DNA from 3 places in the Gardnerella sp. C0684A1 genome. Region 1 is predicted to be linked to each of the others. Evidence: riboswitches for the same ligand, from Rfam matches in the RefSeq annotation. Region 1 holds a riboswitch; each other region holds the start of a gene.

Region 1 (6,428 bases):
TCTTTGCGTTTTACTAATTCACCATCAACTTCTATTGCAACAAAAGTACTGTCGTAACCTTCGCGCTTAAGTAGTTCAAGTAAATTCTCGTTCTCAACATAATCCACAGTATCGTGATTAAGTTTCAGCACACTTACCTCCTTTCTGCAGATATATGCTTTAAGTTTTAAATATTACGTTTAAAGATTCTACCTAATCCTTAGCTGGATGAAGAATAAACTTGCCCTTGAAGTCTTTGCAAACGCCATTTTCTTGGCTGTAAATTTCTTCACCGCGAAGCAAAGTTCTTACCACCTGGCAGCCAATAGTGCGACCAACGTACGGGCTGAACTTGTTTCGATACTCAAGATCTTCAGCTTTAAGAACATAAGGAGCATTTGGTTTAATGAATGCCAAGTCTGCGTCATAACCCAAACGTATGCTGCCTTTTCCTTTCAAATCAAAGCGTTTTGCAGAATTGCTAGAATTCAATGCCACAAACTGAGTTAACGACATTCCGCGCTTTTGCACAGCCTCATCAAAGAACACATCAACATCATTTTGAACACTACCAATACCACCCCAAGCTGTGAAAGCATCATCAGTTTGCTTCAAACTCAAAGGAGCTGGAGAATGGTCGGAAACAATGAAGTTAATAGAGCCGTCGAAAACCTTTTCCCACAGGCCATTCTGGTTTTCCTTGTCACGAATTGGCGGAGTGCACTTAGCAATATTTCCAATCTCGTCAAGCTCAGAAGTGTCGAAATACAGGTAATGGTTGCAAGTTTCGCAGCTTACGTCAACGCCATTCTTACGAGCATTAGCAACAGCTTGAGCGCCTTCTGGGGAAGACACATGAACAATATGAATTCTGCATCCAGTTTCTTTAGCAAAAAGGCAAGCGCGTTCAATAGCTTCAACTTCAGTGAAAACAGGTCTGGTTGCTACAAACTCAGAAAGTTTTCTAGCTCCCATTTGATGAGCTTTCTTTCCAAGCTGATCTGTAATAGGAGCGTTTTCGCAATGCATAATCAAAATTTTGCCTGTTTTAGCAATCTGCTGCATACCTGTGTACAAGGAGTAGTCATCGCAATTGTACAAATCAACTTGCAAATCCTTGTCGCCAGTAGTGCCGAGGAATGCTTTGTAGTTAACAACACCCTGCTTATCTTGCTCGCATATTCCACCGTTTAGATTTTGTGGCTCCAAGCCACCAGTTTGACCAACATCAACCTTGAGCTTTCCGTCGGCTTCTTCAAGCACTGCTTCAAACGATTTTCCATCAGTAGTTGCAGGAATCTGATTGCAAGGCATTTGCAGCATTGTTGTAATACCGCCTTTTGCGCCGGCAGAAGTTGCGGTTACGAAACCTTCCCAATCGTCGCGAACTCCGCCGCCTGGAGCGTTAATATGGACATGAGAATCAACTTTTCCAGGAACAACTATTAAACCAGTTGCGTCAATAGTTTTCTCTGCTGCAAAGTTGCTTCCGAAAGCAGCAAACTTGCCATCTTTAATTGCTATATCAGCTTTAGTTGCTTCATTATCGAATACAACCAAACCATTTGTAATTACTACATCGTAGTTCATATTATTTCCTTTCTTTAGCCATTGTTGGCTGAAAAACTTTTGATAGTAATATTTGACACACGAAGCCTACAGCGCATCCCACAATCCATGAGATTTGAGTAAGCGGTGAAAGTGGCGGAATTATCTGCCCGGAAAGAGCAAATAAAAGCCCAAGTATCGTAGCAGTATAAGATATCCAGTTAGTTCCAGAATAAGCAGATTTCGACGAGCTGTTTGTACTGTAGTAAATTTGATCAATATCAATATTTCTACGTTTTACCACGTAATAGTCAGCAAGTAGAACACCTGCAATAGGACCTAAAAGCATACCAATAAGATTCAAGAAGCCAGTAATATTAGCCATAAACTTCCACGGCATTAACACAGTGCTTACAAGAGCTGCAATAATTACGCCACGCTTATAATTTACAAATCGCGGAGCTAAAGCAGTTAGCTGGTATGCTGCAGGAACAATATTTCCAGTAGCATTTGTACAAACTGTAGTGAGTAGAAGCAACCCAGTAGCTATTGCAATTGCGGGAAGATTATCCCACTTGTTTATGATAACAAGCACGTCTGTAATGGTTTCATGGTAAAAAAGCGATCCGCCCACTAAAATAACTACGCTTGTAAAAGCAAAAAGTGCGTAACTAAGCAAGAAGCTAGCAATTTGACCTTTTAGCTGAGCCATAGTTGACTTTGCGTTTTGCGTAAAATCAGCAATAGAAACGGCAGGGGCAGCCCACACGCCTAGCACAGAATTTACAACCATCATCATGAAAAGGCCAAGACCGTAATTAGTTGGAGCTTGAACAGCAGCATGATATTGCATGATTGCAGATAATCCGCCAGCACAACTAATAGCCCATACGCTCATGCAACCAAAAACAACGTAAATAAGCGGGCTTAATACTACAGTTAGCTTATTAAGAGTTTTTCCTCCACCTAAGCCAATTGCCAAATTAAGCAACCAGAATATTGTGAAGGAAATAATAATAGGTATGTGCGCACCTACAAATGGTATTTTATTTCCAAACGTAAGAAACTCAGGGCAAATTTTGCCAACTAGAATCTCTAAAGCTTTAGCACCAATATATGTTTGAATACCATACCAGCAGATTGCGGCGACTACTCCCCTAAGGAATCCTGGTAGTTGAGCGCCTGCTTTTCCGTATGTTGCACGCAAATGCATAGAAAACGGTATTCCATATTTGGAACCTACAACACCGTTAGCAACCATAACGATTGCTGTAAGAATTGCGCCAAGCATGATACCAATCATTACGTAAATCGGAGAGTATCCCATTAAAAGGAACGCACCAACTGCAGCATAATTAGGAATATTGTGTACAGACTGCATCCACAAAGTGCAAAAATTAAGAGCGCTCATTGTGCGTTTTTCTTGCGGCTTCGGCAGTAAATCTTCGTTAGTGTAGCCGCGCTCGCGATAACGCTTTAGCTGCTCTATACTCACTGATTCGTCTTTTAACAGTATGCTGTTCTTCATCAACACCTCCTTATGTGTTCTGCTGTTTTGTAATTAGATTTCGTGGTTTTGTTTCGTTTCGTGGTTTTTCGAAAGAAAGATAACAATTTTGTCCAAAAATAAAAAAAGATACGAAAGGATGTCGTACCCGTGGTGGTGCGCCCCTTCGTATCAGCCTCTTATTCGTGAATAAGTGTTGTACTCTCATTCGATATTCACTTTTCTTCGCTGCGATTAATTAAGCAGTGAAGTTTGCATAATATATGCCTTTTGGTGTCCTTCCTAAATTTCTATTTTTAGTTTTTAGTTAGTTCTTAGTTAGTTCTTTTTATTTAGTTTTCATAAGCTAAACTATGCAAAGCGTCTCGTAAAAGCTTTACTCCATGAACCGCATCTTGAGGATCTGTGTATTCTTCAGGAGCGTGGCTAATACCATCTTTTGAAGGAACAAAAATCATTCCAGACTTTACAAACGGAGCAAAAATCTGAGTATCTTGTCCAGCGCCTGAATGCATAACTCTGTAGGCGTAACCTTGCTGATCAGCCTGATCTTTCAAGAGATTTATAATGTCATCGCTAAGAGGTGTAGGATCATCAGACATCCATTTGTCAATCTTCGCTGTAATCCCGTAAGCGTCGGCAGTTTTGTGAATATCTTCGTCGAGTTCCTGCAAGAATTTATCAAGAAAAGCTTTGTCTGTGTGACGGCAGTTCATTGAAAAAGTAACTTCTCCAGGAACAATATTTACTTGATTTGGAACTACGCTGATTCTACCGAAAGTAAGTACCAGTGGGTCTCCTGCTTGCTTGGCTTTATCAAGATTCTTTGTGATTATATGAGACATGCAATCTACAGCATCGTGCCTGTAAGACATCATGGTTGTACCAGCGTGATTTTGTACGCCTTTAAGATGGATATCCCAACGATGTTGACCGGCGATGCTAGTAATAATGCCTAAATCTTCATGATTACTGTAAAGCGTTGGTCCCTGCTCAATGTGTAACTCAATCCAAGCTTCAAGATTTGCAAACTTAGGTTGAGTTGTTTGATAATTGAACCCAGCTTCACGCATTGCTGTTTCGAAAGGAACACCGTTGCTGTCGCAAATATTTTCTACATCCTCTTTTTTAGCTAGTCCGAAGAAATTCTTTGAACCCCAGAATACGTATGGGAAACGTGAGCCTTCCTCTTCCGCTAAGCAGATAATGCGTAAACTCTTTTTCGGTTTTCCGTATCTAGTAAGCAAATTTTTAACTGCCAAATAAGCTGCAACTATTCCAAGTTGGCCGTCGAAACGACCTCCTCTTGAAACAGTGTCAATGTGAGAACCGCAAGCTATTACGCTTTCTGGTTTTTCACTTCCTTCGACAGTTGCGATTAGATTTCCAATCGAATCGAATTCAACAGTCATGCCGAGTTTTTCGAAGCGTTGGCGAAGAGCAAAAAGAGCCTGTTTCCAGGATTTTGTGTAAAGAGGACGTGTAACTCCTTGTTCGCCTGGTTTTTCTGTGAATCCTGCAAGCCAGCTTATGGCTGATTCTATAGTTTCAGCATTTATGCTGCTATCAATCATTTTGCAGTCTTTCTCCTTGTGTTGTACAAGTTTCCCTCCCTAAAGGTTATGTAGAGAGGATGTTTTTAGTTTTTCTTTAATTAGTTTTTCTTTAATTGTTTAGTTGATACTCGTGTAATTGCTACTACTTTGTGGCAACGCAAGATATCACGAAAATCGTGATAGAAAGAAATCACTTACTGTAATTGCTCCCTACGCATGTCTTAACAAAACAGGTTCAAAGGGTGTTTCTCAACTGTTTCCAGTACCCCTGCAATTTTCACTTGTACGATGCTGAGTATAGCACGATATTAAATGAACGCAAAATGAACATTATTATGTGTGTTTTTGTGAAGAAATAACTAATTTATATGAGATATTACTTATTTTGCTATTATATGATTGCAATGTTTCCAAATTTTCAATCTGCAAGTTAAAGACTAACAGTAGACAACATGGAATAAATAATAGCCAGATAACAAAAAACGCAGTGCTTCTACACTGCGAACATATTGTGGGTGATATAGGAATCGAACCTATGACCCCTTCCGTGTGAAGGAAGTGCGCTAGCCGCTGCGCCAATCACCCAAAATTTTTTTAATTATGCGTGAAAGGCAATCCTTTCGAGTGGGCGATACAAGGTTCGAACTTGTGACCCCTTCCGTGTCAGGGAAGTGCGCTACCACTGCGCCAACCGCCCGGTTGTGTATTAAGCTAACCCGCTTAATCGAGGTGGGTACGAGAGTCGAACTCATCTATACGGCTTTGCAGGCCGCTGCCTAACCGCTTGGCTAACCCACCGTAAGGTCGAATAACTCATCGGACCTAGAGCGGACAACGGGACTCGAACCCGCGGTCTCAACCTTGGCAAGGTTGCGCTTTACCAACTAAGCTATGTCCGCGATGCATTCTTGCTAACAATGTCAGCGCCGAAGCACGAGTAACTACTATACCCTAAATATTCTCAAATGCAAGCCCTCGCCTATTTGGCGTGTCGTTTGGTGCCGCTTGCGCGCGTTGGTTGTTTGTTATGAGTATGGATTGGAGCATTTGCGAGCGCAAGTGTTACTTTCTCAGTTGGTTAGCTGAGTTTTTAACGGTGTTGTGCTTATTAGCGTTACTTTCTCAGTTGGTTAGCTGAGTTTTTAACGGTGTTGTGCTTATTAGCGTTACTTTCTCAGTTCGTTAGCTGAGTTTTTAACAGTGTTTAGATCTTGGCTTATGCTCTAGAATGTTCACAAGCTTCGCAATCTTCATTTTAAGTGTTTTTTAATATAAGATTTATTCATCTGCGTCGTAATCTGCAGAATGTTGACGACGTGGAATCCCTAGTTTATCTACCATTTCGTTATATGAATCAAGATAGTCATCGTCGATAAGATTGTATGCTTCAATAATAAGTTTGCGAGGAGTATTTTGGTGTTCCCATGCAAAGCTTAAGTAATCTGCTAACGCTTCATAAGGCTCTCCTGCGCATGTAGCATTACTAGCAGCTTCTTTGCAAAGTTTATCCATGTATGGCTCGGCATAAGGACGGAGTTTCTCAGCCATGTCATAATAAATTTTCTGCATGTTAATCAGCTTCTCACTCCTCTCTTATCTTTTATATAATTATACGCAGTAACAACACGCTAAGCTTTTTCTTTTTGATAAACGCATTTCCAGGATAGCATCAGCGTATGCGGGAAAGCATGTGAGCCAAGGTGAAAAATGACACAATATTCCAGCGATAATAACGAGTGAGAGTATGGCTGATAATATTGTATCCAATTTCATAATGAGTCTGCAGTATAGTGGATAGTGAGTCCCGGACACTTGGTCTGTTCGGGACTCTTTATTTA
Region 2 (6,428 bases), on a different contig from region 1:
CAAGCATGTCGTCGTGCCCGCATTTGTAGGATGTTGGTTTAATAAATCTGATCCAAAATCACCTTGTGATTACGCTTTTTAATTCCGCCGCGACTTCTCCCGGTTTCTCTGCGCACATAAGCGCTGACACAGTGCACACGCCGTCAAGTTCTAGTCCGCGTATAGGAAACACTGTATTCTCATGAATTCCGCCAATAGCAAGAGTTTTTACTCCAGCAGCGTGCGCAACTTTCGCAACTTCGTTTACGCCATCAACTCCAAGCGGAGGCACGTCGTGAGCCTTAGTGTGAGTAGTGAAAGCAGCGCCAATGCCAATCACATCTGGCAAAGGCATATCGCTTTCTTTGCACTCTCTGTACACTTTTTCCATCAAATCCGGGCGAGCACAAGAAAGCCCCATCATCCATTCTGCTGGAAGTGCTTTTCTTGCTTCAACAAACGGCGTATCTTTTTGACCTACGTGCAGATTGAATCCAAGTTTTGCTGCACACTCAACATGATCATCTATAAAAATTGGTACGTCTCCATGCCCTGCGTTTATTAAAGTTTCGCGCATTTTAAGAGCTTTTTTAGATATGACATCATCGTCAGAATATTTGTCTCTTAATTGAACTACCGTTACGCCGCCTTCGATTGATTCTAACGCAACTTCTTCTTCGGTACGATTGCCCATTCTAGGGTCTGTTACTAAGTAAAGTGTCCAATCTACTGGTTCTACTGTGAAATCTATGCTTGTAAGATTTAATATTTCATCTGCGCTTAGTTTCGAAAGTGCGTCAATCCAAAGTGTGCGGAAAGTTCCAGGATTGATTTCCGCGTTTCCTTTCGCATTGATTCCAGCATTGATTCCAGCATTTTCTGAGCACGCGTAGCTTCCTGCTGCTGCAGCGTGCGCGTGAGCCGCTACTGTAGCAGCAAGTGGACAAGATGGGTTTGTACCAACGTATGCTGCTACAAGAGCCCCTAGAGCGCATCCTGTTCCTACTACTTTTTGCATTATTTCAGAGCCGCCTGAAACGCGCGCAAGGCATCCGTGAGCATATATTGCGTCTTGTTCTCCAGAAATTGCTACTACACTGCCGTGTTGTTTTGCTAATTTCCTGGCTGCTGGTAGTGCAGAATTTACGCTGTCTAGTGAGTCGACTCCGCGCATATCTCCCTTTTCGCCAGCTAAAGCTAAAATTTCCGCAGCGTTTGCGCGAATAACAGTAGGATTTTCTGTAATAATATTTTTTACGAAATTAATTCTTGAAGTAAGCGCTCCTAATCCAACTCCGACAGGATCTAAAACCCACGGCGTACCAGACTTTTTGCAGCCGCGTATTGCAGCGTTAATAGAAGTATCTGTGTAATTTTTTCTAAATGTTCCAACATTAACCAGTACTCCTGAAGCAATTTGCGCAAGTTGCTCTGTTTCTTCAGGATCGCACACCATAATAGGCGTTGCTCCGGCAGCGAGTAGAACATTAGAAGTAAGTTCTTGAACTATGTTATTCGTAACGCAGTGTGTAAGCGGTTTGGCAGAGCGCATGCGTTCTATGCAATTTTTCACGTCTTCTATGAACATGCGCTTGCGTGCTTTTGAAGAAAAATCTCTATCGAAATTTGTTATGGAATTGCCGCTAGATTGCGAATTTTTTGAAGTATTTCCTATGTTCAACGTTTCCATGATTTTCCCTTCGCTAGTACTACCTAGATCAGGTTTAACGGGTATAATCTCAGCGACCTAGCGCACCCCGAACCGCGTTACGACTATACCGTTTGAGCGCGACTGCTTGTGCGGGGCGTGTGTTAGGCTCAGTTAGTTCGTGACTTTGTAGAAATTACGCGTAGTCAAATATAAAAGTAATTTACGAAAGGCTATTGTGCCGCATACTCATAATGCTGCGTCCGCCAAAAAGCGCGGAGCTAAGAATGTTAGGAATGCTAAGAATTCTAAGAATGTTAATAATAGTAAGAATTCTAAGAATATTAAAAATTCTAGGGATTCTAAGAATAACAAGGATTCTAAGAATCTTAAGCACTTCGGTAAGTTTGGGAAGTTTAGTAAGGATTCTAAAGCAAGGAATGTTGAAAAAGCTGGCGAATTCGGGAAGATAAGTAAAACTAAAAAATCCTATAAAAATAAAAATAAAGATAAAGAATCTCATTCTATTCGTGACTCTCGTGAGTTTCGTGAGTTTCGTGACTCTAGAAGCTTTAACGAGTTAGAAAAAAAGCAGATTTCACAAAACGAGATTGTTATACCAGATTCTGCAATAGAATCGCGCGAAAACTACAGTGATGATGTTACGTTTGCGCAACTCGGTGTTCCGGAGCCGTTAGTAGAAGTGTTACGCGCTGACGGTAAAACTACCGCATTCCCAATTCAGCAAGCGACTCTTCCAGACTCTTTGCGTGGAGCAAATATTTTAGGCCGTGGCCGTACAGGAAGTGGTAAAACTCTCGCATTTGCTATTCCTTTAGTAGCTCGTTTAGCAGATAGTTTTGTTGATTTGATTCACTCTGGTAAAAACAGGCGCGATAGGGTAGATGATGCTGTTCCTGCTCCACATGCCATGATTTTGGCTCCAACGCGAGAGCTTGTACATCAGATTGATGATGTTATTGCTCCTCTTGCTGCAGCTTACGGTATGCGCACTGTGACTGTATATGGTGGAGTGAGCTACAGGCGTCAAATTTCTCAGCTTAAGCAGGGTGCGCAAATTGTATTGGCTTGCCCTGGACGTTTGGAGGATTTGTTACGTCAGGGTGCGTTGACTCTTGAAAAAGTTGCAGTTAGTGTGCTTGATGAGGCAGATGAGATGGCTGATATGGGCTTTTTGCCTGCTGTTACGCGTCTTCTTGAGCAAGTTCAGCCTGATGGTCAGCGCATGCTGTTTTCTGCGACACTTGACAAGCAGGTTTCTACGCTTGTAAATCGTTTCCTTCCGAATGCTGTTGTTCATGCTGTTGATGATGCAGATTCGCAAGTTGATACAATGACTCATCATATTTTCGCAGTATCTTCTGGAGATAAGTATGAGGTATTGCGAAAGCTTGCTTCTGGAAAGAAACGCGCAATATTCTTTACTCGCACAAAGTTCCAGGCAAAGAATATGGCTAAGAAATTAATTCAGCAGGGTATTCCTGCGGTTGATTTGCAGGGTAATTTGTCGCAGAATCAGCGCGATCGTCATTTGTCTGTTTTCGCGGAAGGCTTAGTACGAGTGCTTGTTGCTACAGATGTTGCCGCGCGTGGCATTGATATTAGTGATGTTGCGCTTGTAGTGCAGACTGAGCCGCCTGAAGATCCTAAGTCTTTCTTGCATCGTTCTGGGCGTACAGCTCGCGCTGGTGAGGAAGGCGATGTTGTGACTCTTGTGCTTCCGAATCAGAAGCGTGCTGCTCATATGATGCTTCGTCGTGCAGGAATTAATGCTAAAACTGAGGATGTGAATCCAGCTTCACCTGTTTTGGATGAGATTGTTGGGGAAGTAGCTGAATTGCAGGAAAACTGGAGTATGCCAGAGCCAGAGCAGCCAAAGCGCAGAGGTAGAGGAAGAAGCAGAGGACACGGTAGAGGAAGAGGGCACAATGATGGTCGCGGCAGCAGTCGCGGCAATGGTCACAGGCGTGATCGCAGCTAATCTACGTAAACGATGTAACTTGTCTTAGTGGCTTTGTTCTAGATTTGTTAGATTTGTATCATTCGTGATGCAAATCTAACGTTTTTTGCCTGTTTTCGGTTATATTTGCATCATTGATGAGACAAATATAACGCTTTTTGACCCAAATTCGTTATATTTGTCTCAATCGTGTTAAAAACGTTACTTGCCTTGGCCTTTGCCGAAAGCACGTAATTGGACTCCATTCCAATCAGCGCTTACGGTTAATGGGGTAGCGGCGTTCATTCCTGCTGTTTTCGCTGCAGACTGTACTGTGCTAGAACTTGGGGAGCCTTCTCTACCTGGCTTCGGTGTTAGCACCCACATAGGTGCGTCATCATCAAGCATATTCGTGGCATCCATAATGGTATCTGCGAGTTCGTCTTCGTCGTCACCGTCTCGCCACCAAATAATCACGCCATCAACAGCAGCATCGTAGTCTTCGTCCACCAGTTCTTCACCAGTGAGCTTTTCGATGCTTTCGCAAATTGTTTCGTCCACATCGTCGTCCCAGAGCCATTGTTGCACAATGTCTCCTGGTTGGAATCCGAATTCCTGTGCATGCTGAAAAGCTATCTGTTCCACGTGACTCAATATATCAAAGCGTCAAGAAGTGCGCATATATAACGGCGTGTATTGAGTGAATTTATTGTTTAGTAATTACGACACACCAGGACACGCCTCAAAAATCGCGAAAGTGAATTAAATCACTATATGTAGGTTGTTATATTCCTACTTTCCCCTAGATATTGTGCATGACTTGGGCTATAGTAGAGCGAGTCGTTGCAAATTATTCAAATAATTTGCAACGAGAGAACTTTAAGAAAAGGTAAGTATTAGAAAGGTCTGTCCGATGCAGGTTTTGGAAGAAACTGATGTTGATAACGCAGCAATTCGTACGGATGATGGCGTAGAAGAAGCCCCAGTTTCGCGTGTGCTTGTAGAAAAGCGCGATGGCCGCGTCGTTGACTTCGATTCTATGAACATCATCATGGCCATCAAGGCTGCTTTTAAGGACTTGGGCAAGGAAGTTGGTCCGCAAGAAGAGCAGATGATTCGCGATATTTCAGATCATATTGAAGCTGAAATTCAAGATCGCTACAATGGCCCTGCAAAAATCGAAGATATTCAGACTTTGGTTGAGCACAGTCTTATTGAGAACCATCTTTACGAGGTTGCTCGCTGCTACACTAGCTATCGCTTGAACCGCGATATTGACCGCGCTAAGGCTACAGATATTAATGAAGCTGTTAATCGCCTTGTGAACAGAGACGAAACGCTTGTACGCGAGAATGCAAATAAGGATTCCAACGTTTACGCAACTCAGCGCGATCTTCTTGCAGGCGCTGTTTCTAAGGCTTCTGCGTTTTCTATGCTTCCTCACGCAGTTTCTAATGCACATATGAAGGGTGATATTCACTTCCACGATGCTGATTATTCGCCATTTACTTGCATGAGCAATTGCTCACTTCCTGATTTTGGCGATATGCTTGCTAAGGGATTTGCTCTTGGTAACGCAATGATGGACAGCCCAAAGTCTATTGGTACCGCTGCAACTCAGGTTACGCAGATTATTAAAGATATTGCTGGAGCGCAGTACGGCGGTCAAACAGTTAATCGTGCAGACGAAATGCTTGAACGTTACGCTAAGTGCGATTACGACAAGAATCTTGCTATGGCAAAAGCCATGATCCCTGATTCCACTCCAATTCAAGTCGCAAAAGATATGATTGACGGCTTAAAGGCTCAGGAACCTAAGAATCTTCACTGCTTGGATAGAGATCCTCTTCCAGCTGACACTCCTTTTGATGAAAACTTGAGCGAGCTTGATCAGATTCGTGAAATTTACGCAAAAATTATGACGCGTAAGGCTATTTACGATGCTATGCAAACTATGGAATATCAAATTAATTCCAACCGCGTTTCTAACGGTCAGACTCCGTTCGTAACTGTTGGATTTGGCTTGGGTACTTCTTGGTTTGCTCGCGAAATTCAGCGCGCTATTTTACTTAATCGTATTCGCGGTCTTGGTAAAGATCGTCATACTGCAATCTTCCCTAAGCTTGTGTTTACTATTAAGCACGGTGTTAACGCAGATCCAGGAGATCCGAATTACGATTTGAAGCAGCTTGCGCTTGAGTGCTCTACTAAGCGCATGTATCCGGACGTTGTGTTCTACGAGAATATTGTTAAGATTACCGGTTCCTTCAAGGCTCCTATGGGTTGCCGTTCGTTCCTTCAGGGTTGGATTGATCCAAAAACTGGTAAGGACGTTGAAGATGGCCGTATGAATCTTGGCGTTGTAACTGTTAACATGCCACGTATTGCTCTTGAATCTCACGGAGATGTGACTCGCTTCTGGAAGCTTTTCGACGAGCGTATGGAAGTAGCTCACCAGGCTTTGCGATTCCGCATTATGCGTTGCAAGCAGGCAACTCCTGTGAACGCTCCAACACTGTTCCGCTACGGTGCTTTTGGTCGTTTGGAAGCTAACGAGAGCGTTGATCAGTTGTTCCGTAATGAGCGCGCAACTGTTTCTCTTGGCTACATTGGCTTGTATGAGACTACTGCAGTGTTCTTCGGCAAGGATTGGATGCAAGATCACAGCTGGAATGAGGAAGGCAAAGAGTTTGCGCTTTCTTTGGTTCGTCGCATGAATCAGCTTTGCCAGCAGTGGTCGAAGGCTGAAGGCTACCACTATTCCGTTTACTCGACTCCTGCTGAGTCTTTGACTGACCGCTTTAACCGCATGGATCGTCAGAAGTTCGGCCGCATTGAAGG
Region 3 (6,428 bases), on a different contig from region 1:
TGCTCCAGGGGAGAGTTTAGACGATTGGCGAAAGTCAGTAGAAATGGCTTTAAGTCTGGGCGTTAACCATATTTCCGCGTACGCGCTAACGGTAGAGCCGCGTACGAAAATGGGTCGTCAAATCGCTAAAGGAATTATTAAATCTCCAGACGATGATGATGAAGCTCAAAAATACGAGATAGCAGACGAACTTTTTAATTCCGCTGGCTTAGAATGGTACGAAATTTCTAATTGGGCGCGTCCGGGTTTTGAGTCTCAGCACAATCTTGGATACTGGCAAAATATTGATTGGGCCGGAATTGGTCCTGGAGCGCATTCCCACTACAATGCTGTAAATCACATTAGTAAACAAAGTATGGAGATGGACGCTTCTTTAGCTAATCCAAACGAGTTTTATAATCTTCGATCATGGGATATTTTGCATCCAAAACATTGGGCTCATGCGATTAATTCTGGGAATGTTCCTTGGCAAAACTACGAGTGTATAAACGCAAAAGATGCTCTCATAGAAGAAGTAATGCTCGGGCTTCGTATTAAAGAAGGCCTTAATATTTCGCAATTGTGCGGAAAGATGCGCGAAAATCGTAGCGAATTCGACGATTCTTACTTGAAAAAAGCAATTATTGAAGTAAAAAATGAATCTCTTGCGAATATGCATGAAGATAGGTTAATAGCAACGCGCAAAGGAAGACTACTAAACGATTTATTAATAGAAAAAATCGTAGACGCGTGTGAAGACGGTCTGACTGTGCGCTAAAATAGTGCTTATTGTGTCGTAAAAGCGTAATATTTGAAATTCAATGTGGAAAGGAATGATCATGGCAAATCGTAAAGAGCGTAGAGCAAAAGCCAGGCAAAATCGTAGGGGAATTCCTTCACAATACGATGATACAAAAGGTCGCGCTCGCGGCGGAATGATTGATGAATACGCTTTACAAGAGCGTTCGCGCAAGCTTGTTGAAAGAAAAAATGGTGAGTGGAAACCTTCATCTAGCGTAACTGAAGAAGAAGAAAGAGTTGCTACGAATACGCGTCGTACTGAATCTGGCGATGAAACCATGAATAAAGTGCGCAAAGTTATTGGCGTGTGCTCTTGGGCTGTGCTTTTACTTTCTGCGCTTGCATTCTTAGTGATTATGTGGTTGCCTAGCCAGCCGATTGCGCTTGTTATTACTGTTTCTGTTCTGTTTGCTTTGGGCGTATTTGGATTGTTCTTTAGCTTTAGCAATTCTAAAAGGAATCCGCGTCTCGACGAACATGGAACTGCGATTTAGTGCTTCGCTATCTATAAAACAGTAGCGTATAAAAGCGTATAAAGTAGTAGCGTATAAAACAGTATATAATGACGCGCGTTCTGTAATTGCTGTTATTGTAACGCTACTCGCAGTTCGTCCTCTATTTCACTATGTTTTATTGGACGATTCTGTTCATCCAGATTATTTCTGTCGATATCCCACTGTTTTTCTATAGCACCATTTTTAACCATAAGTATGCGATCTGAAAGTCGTACTGCTTCAGCAATATCGTGCGTAACCATTACGACTGTCCAATTGTGTTTGCTGCGAAGATCTGCGAGCATATTTTGCATATCTAATCTTGTTAAAGCATCGAGTGCGCCGAAAGGTTCGTCTAAAAGAAGTAGTTTGGGATTATGTACAAGAGCGCGAGCTAATGAAACTCGTTGAGCTTGTCCGCCAGAAAGTTGCGACGGCCATTTACGCTCATAGCCGTCAAGCTGGACTATTGATAGTGCGTGAGAAGCGAGATCCTTAAGTTCTCGTTTTTTGCCGCTCATTCCCCAAATTACGTTGTTTCCAACTCTCATCCAGGGAATGAGTCTAGCATCTTGAAAACCGATTGCCTGCTGTGCTGTGGCTTTTATGCTACCGCTAGTAGGCGTAAGTAAGCCAGATATAATTTTGAGTAAAGTTGTTTTGCCGCAGCCAGAACGACCAATAAGGCTCACAAATTCACCCTTGTTTATTGTGAAATTAATGTTATGCAAAATCTGATTAGTGTTGTCAAAAACTACGCTAATATTTTTGAGATCCACAAGACAATCATCATCTAAAGAATTAAATTTAGATGGTTCTTGCTGTTTTTCTAATGATTTACGCTCTAACACTTCTATCTCGCTTACTTCTTACTTAAACTTTTAATTTATTTGCTGCAATCCATAACCGAATCAGCAAGATTCTTAGGAGCAGCTTTAATCAGACCGTACTTAACGTACTCTTTAGCCTGAGTTTGCATCATTTCTAAGCCTTTTGCGTCAATTGGTTTAATAGTTGGGTTATCAAACTTTTCGATTTGTTTAATAATTGCTTCTGATGCACCAAGTTTCTTATAAGCGTTGCCTATAACATTCTTTTCTTTATGAGATTTTTCTGCTTCTTTTACTAAAGCTTTGTACATCTTCTTAACTAGATCTGGATGCTGTTTTGCGAACTTACGAGAAACTATATGTATAGTTACGTTCATATTGCCATATTTTTTAGCATTAACAAGCAACTTTGAACCTGGTGTTGTCATTGCAGCAGCGAGATTTTGGTCGAATGAAGAAATAGCGTCGATTTGGCCGGAAGTAAAAGCAGCTTGGAAGTTTCGAGGATTCATTTCAACTTTTTGAACTTTAGAAACGTCAAGTCCACTCTTATCGAAAGCACGATGAAGCATGTAATCGCCGGTATCTCCGTTGTGAATAATAGCAACTTTCTTACCGTACAAGTCTTTCAGAGTTTTTACTCCGCTCTTTGGAGAAGCAACAATTCCTTGAGAATCTCCATTATAATATTCGAGTGCAAAAGCAACCCAAGGCTGACCTTCTGCAATAAGATCAATAAAACGACCAGTTCCGGTTGTTGTTGCGTCTGCGCTTCCTCCCATAACAGCAGTTAAACCGTCAACAGGAGTGTAAGGGCCTGTATACACTACCTTATCTTTGCCGAATATTTCGTTTAAGAATTTCTCATCCTTAAGAGTTGTTAAATAGTTTGCTGTAGAAAGATACGCTACTCGCATAGTTCCAGCTCCACCTTTTGCAGAAGATGAAGATTTTTGCGAAGATCCGCAAGATGCTAGTGCTACTGTAGTTGCTAGTGCACACAGTGCTGCAGCTACTCTTCTTATAGTAAAAGTCTTAGTGAGCTTATTCATCTCATTACTCCTTCGTGTTTAATGTTCTGCTTGAGATTTTGCGACTATTCCTGCGATTTGGTATAAGAATATATTCGAAAATATTTGCTGTTATTTCGGAAGCTAAGCCAGCAAAAGCGTACAGAATTATGCAAGCCATCATTTGATCTGGTCTGAAGAATTCTTGAGCTCTCGAAAGAATATATCCAATTCCTATTGAGGAATTTACAGTTTCGCAAGTAGCTAAAGCAACCCACGCAACCGATATGCCAAAACGTAATCCAGTCATAAAATTAGGAAGAGTACCTCGTAAAAGAATAGTTGTAAAAACTTTTAAACGTTTTACGTGATAGGCTTCAGCTAATTCAAGAAGACGAGGATCAATATTTCTAACCCCATCTCTTATATTTACGTACATAGGGCCAAATACGCCTATTGCTATAAGTACTATTTTCATAAGCTCATCTACTCCTAAAAAGATTATTAGGAGAGGTGCTAATGCTGGAAATGGTACTGAACGTATCATATGACTTGGTTTATTAAGAATAGTGTTGCCTAATTTTGTTCCGCCAGAAAGTATTCCAGCTGGAACGGCAATAACAATACCAAGTAACAAGCCTTCTGCGACTCTAGCAATGCTTATTGCTAACGATGGCAATAGTATGCCTTCGTTGTATAAATCTTGGAATGCTTGTATAACTTCCATTGGTGATGGCAATGCGCGATCATCTTTAGGAGTAAGGGTTATAACATACCAAGCAAAGATAATTGCAACTGTTGAAAGCCACGCTTTTACGCCAGCTAAGTGCTTAAAAATACAATGCTTATGCATGAGACATTCCCTTCGATAGTATTAGCTATATCAGGTTCGACGGGTATATTCTCAGCGCGTAACAGCGGTGAGAAAATTGTGTAGTTTTAATTGAAACTTTATTTATTCATCACAGTGTTAAGCGCACCCCGTGCCATGCTGTTATTATTGCCTTTGGGCGTGGACAAAAATACTTTCTTTGGTAAATTTTGTTAGTTTTTATATTTCATATTCAAAGTTAATGTATTAAAAAGCTCAGTGTGTGGAACGTCCATAAAACGCATTAATCTTAATACTGTTATCACAACCAATAAGCAATAAGGAGTAGTTGTGGCAGCTATTGAAAGCGTATATGCACGCGAAATTTTGGATTCCCGTGGAAATCCTACTGTTCAGGTTTATTTGGAGACTGAAGATGGCGCTCAGGGCATTGGTTTAGTGCCTTCTGGCGCTTCGACTGGTGAGGCTGAAGCTTGGGAGCGTCGTGATGGTGACAAGTCCCGCTATCAGGGCAAGGGCACCTTGGAAGCTGTAAAAGCAGTAAATGAAGTTATTGCTCCTAAGGTTATTGGCATGGATGCCACCGATCAGCGCGCTCTTGATGAGACCATGATTGAGCTTGATGGCACACCAAATAAGGGTAAGCTTGGCGCAAATGCTATTCTCGGTGTTTCCCTTGCTGCTCTCTACGCGGCTGCTGAGTCTGCTCAGCTTCCTTTGTACCGTTACATTGGCGGTACTAACGGTCATATTCTTCCAGTACCAAACATGAACATCATGAACGGTGGTGCTCACGCTGACTTCGCAACCGATATTCAGGAGTACATGATTTCTCCTTACGGTTTCGCAACTTACAGTGATGCTCTTCGCGCTGGCGTTGAGGTTTATCACACCTTGAAGAATGTTTTGAAGAAGGAAGGCTTGGCTACTGGTCTTGGTGATGAAGGTGGCTTCGCACCAAAGATGAAGTCCAACGAGGATTCTTTGAAGTACATCATGGATGCAATCGCAGCCGCAGGCTACGAGCCAGGCAAGCAGATTGGTATTTCTCTTGACGTTGCTTCTTCTGAGTTCTACAACAAGGAAACTGGTAAGTATCGTTTCGATGGCGAAGAGCGCGAATCTGCTTACATGCTTGATTACTACGAGAAGCTCATCAACGAGTATCCAATCGTTTCCATCGAAGATCCATTCCAGGAAGAAGGCTGGGATGATTGGGCAGAAATTACCAAGCGTCTTGGTGATCGTTTGCAGTTCGTTGGTGATGACTTACTCGTCACCAATCCAAAGCGTTTGGCTAAGGGTATTGAGCTTGGAGCAGCTAACTCCTTGCTCGTGAAGTTGAACCAGATCGGTTCCGTTACTGAAACCCTCGACGCTATTGAGCTTGCAACCAAGAATGGCTTCACTTCCATGGTTTCTCACCGCTCTGGTGAAACCCCAGATACCACCATTTCTGATCTTGCTGTTGCTAAGAACACCGGCCAGATTAAGACTGGTGCTCCTGCTCGTGGCGAGCGTATTGCTAAGTACAACCGCTTGCTTGAGATTGAGGAAGAGCTTGGTTCTACCGCTCAGTATGCTGGTTACAGCGCATTCAAGGCTTGCAAGAAGTATATGAAGTAACTTTATACTTTTAGCTAGTTCTATTTAACGGTCAGTCGCGTTTGTGGCTGACCGTTTTTGTTTGTAATTATGTTTTGTGTTGAATGTCGTGTTATTCCGAGTTATGACGATTATGAGGTTGTAAATCAAAAAGCGTATAAGAGACACGCGCGTATTGGAAAAATATTTTTTGCTTTCAATAGCAGATATTAGGTGAATATTTACGCGTGTTTTAGCTAGTTTTATGCGAAAAGTTTAAGAAGTTTTCAAGAAAATTTTCGAAATTCAGTAAAAATTTTTGTGATTTTACTTTTATTCTCAGCTCTTTAGTGCTAATTTTGTGAAAAACCAAAACTAAGGAGAGTTTAATATGAGAAAAGTCGCAGTTATTGGTATGGGTAATGTTGGTGCTGCTGTAGCTCATCAGCTTATAATCGGCGGTCACGTTGACGATTTGTATCTTTACGACAATAACGAAGCTAAAGTTAAGGCTGATGCTCTTGATTTTGAAGACTCAATGGATAATCTTCCTTTCAATGTGAACATTACTGTAAACGACTATGCAGCATTGAAGGATGTTGAAGTTATAGTCAGTGCGTTAGGTCATATTAAGCTCTTGGATGTTCCTCACCCAGACCGTTTTGCTGAACTTAAATATAATCGTAACGAAGTGGCTGAAGTTGGTGCAAAGATCAAGGAATCTGGATTCCATGGCGTTCTGATCGATATCACTAATCCTTGCGACGCTATTTGCCAGCTCTACAAGGAAGCTACTGGTCTTCCTTACGAAAGAGTTATTGGTACTGGCACTCTTCTTGATTCTGCTCGTTTGCATCGTGCTGTAGGAAAGTTCTTCGGAGTTCATCCTAAGGCTGTT

What was found. A riboswitch is a leader RNA that binds a small molecule or an ion and turns the genes downstream of it on or off. The one in region 1 is predicted to bind thiamine pyrophosphate.
Region 2: linked by a shared signal. The riboswitch ahead of thiM (hydroxyethylthiazole kinase) and the one ahead of ACNEUN_RS03840 (hydantoinase/carbamoylase family amidase) in region 1 are both predicted to bind thiamine pyrophosphate.
Region 3: linked by a shared signal. The riboswitch ahead of ACNEUN_RS05145 (ABC transporter permease) and the one ahead of ACNEUN_RS03840 (hydantoinase/carbamoylase family amidase) in region 1 are both predicted to bind thiamine pyrophosphate.

The regions. Positions count from the first base shown of each region.
Region 1 is NZ_JBLTSX010000003.1:116,130-122,557, reverse strand. It holds gene thiS (sulfur carrier protein ThiS) at 1-131, opposite strand, end outside; gene allB (allantoinase AllB) at 193-1,569, opposite strand; gene allW (allantoin permease) at 1,571-3,055, opposite strand; gene ACNEUN_RS03840 (hydantoinase/carbamoylase family amidase) at 3,367-4,608, opposite strand; TPP riboswitch at 4,781-4,870, opposite strand; tRNA gene ACNEUN_RS03835 (tRNA-Val) at 5,103-5,175, opposite strand; tRNA gene ACNEUN_RS03830 (tRNA-Val) at 5,216-5,287, opposite strand; tRNA gene ACNEUN_RS03825 (tRNA-Cys) at 5,318-5,388, opposite strand; tRNA gene ACNEUN_RS03820 (tRNA-Gly) at 5,417-5,489, opposite strand; gene ACNEUN_RS03815 (hypothetical protein) at 5,869-6,165, opposite strand.
Region 2 is NZ_JBLTSX010000002.1:198,248-204,675, reverse strand. It holds gene thiM (hydroxyethylthiazole kinase) at 59-1,669, opposite strand; TPP riboswitch at 1,657-1,749, opposite strand; gene ACNEUN_RS02575 (DEAD/DEAH box helicase) at 1,866-3,629, shown strand; gene ACNEUN_RS02570 (DUF3052 domain-containing protein) at 3,810-4,232, opposite strand; gene nrdD (anaerobic ribonucleoside-triphosphate reductase) at 4,501-6,428, shown strand, end outside.
Region 3 is NZ_JBLTSX010000004.1:176,925-183,352, forward strand. It holds gene hemW (radical SAM family heme chaperone HemW) at 1-757, shown strand, start outside; gene ACNEUN_RS05130 (tripartite tricarboxylate transporter TctB family protein) at 819-1,274, shown strand; gene ACNEUN_RS05135 (ABC transporter ATP-binding protein) at 1,367-2,125, opposite strand; gene ACNEUN_RS05140 (ABC transporter substrate-binding protein) at 2,161-3,156, opposite strand; gene ACNEUN_RS05145 (ABC transporter permease) at 3,161-3,967, opposite strand; TPP riboswitch at 3,957-4,108, opposite strand; gene eno (phosphopyruvate hydratase) at 4,277-5,572, shown strand; gene ACNEUN_RS05155 (L-lactate dehydrogenase) at 5,922-6,428, shown strand, end outside.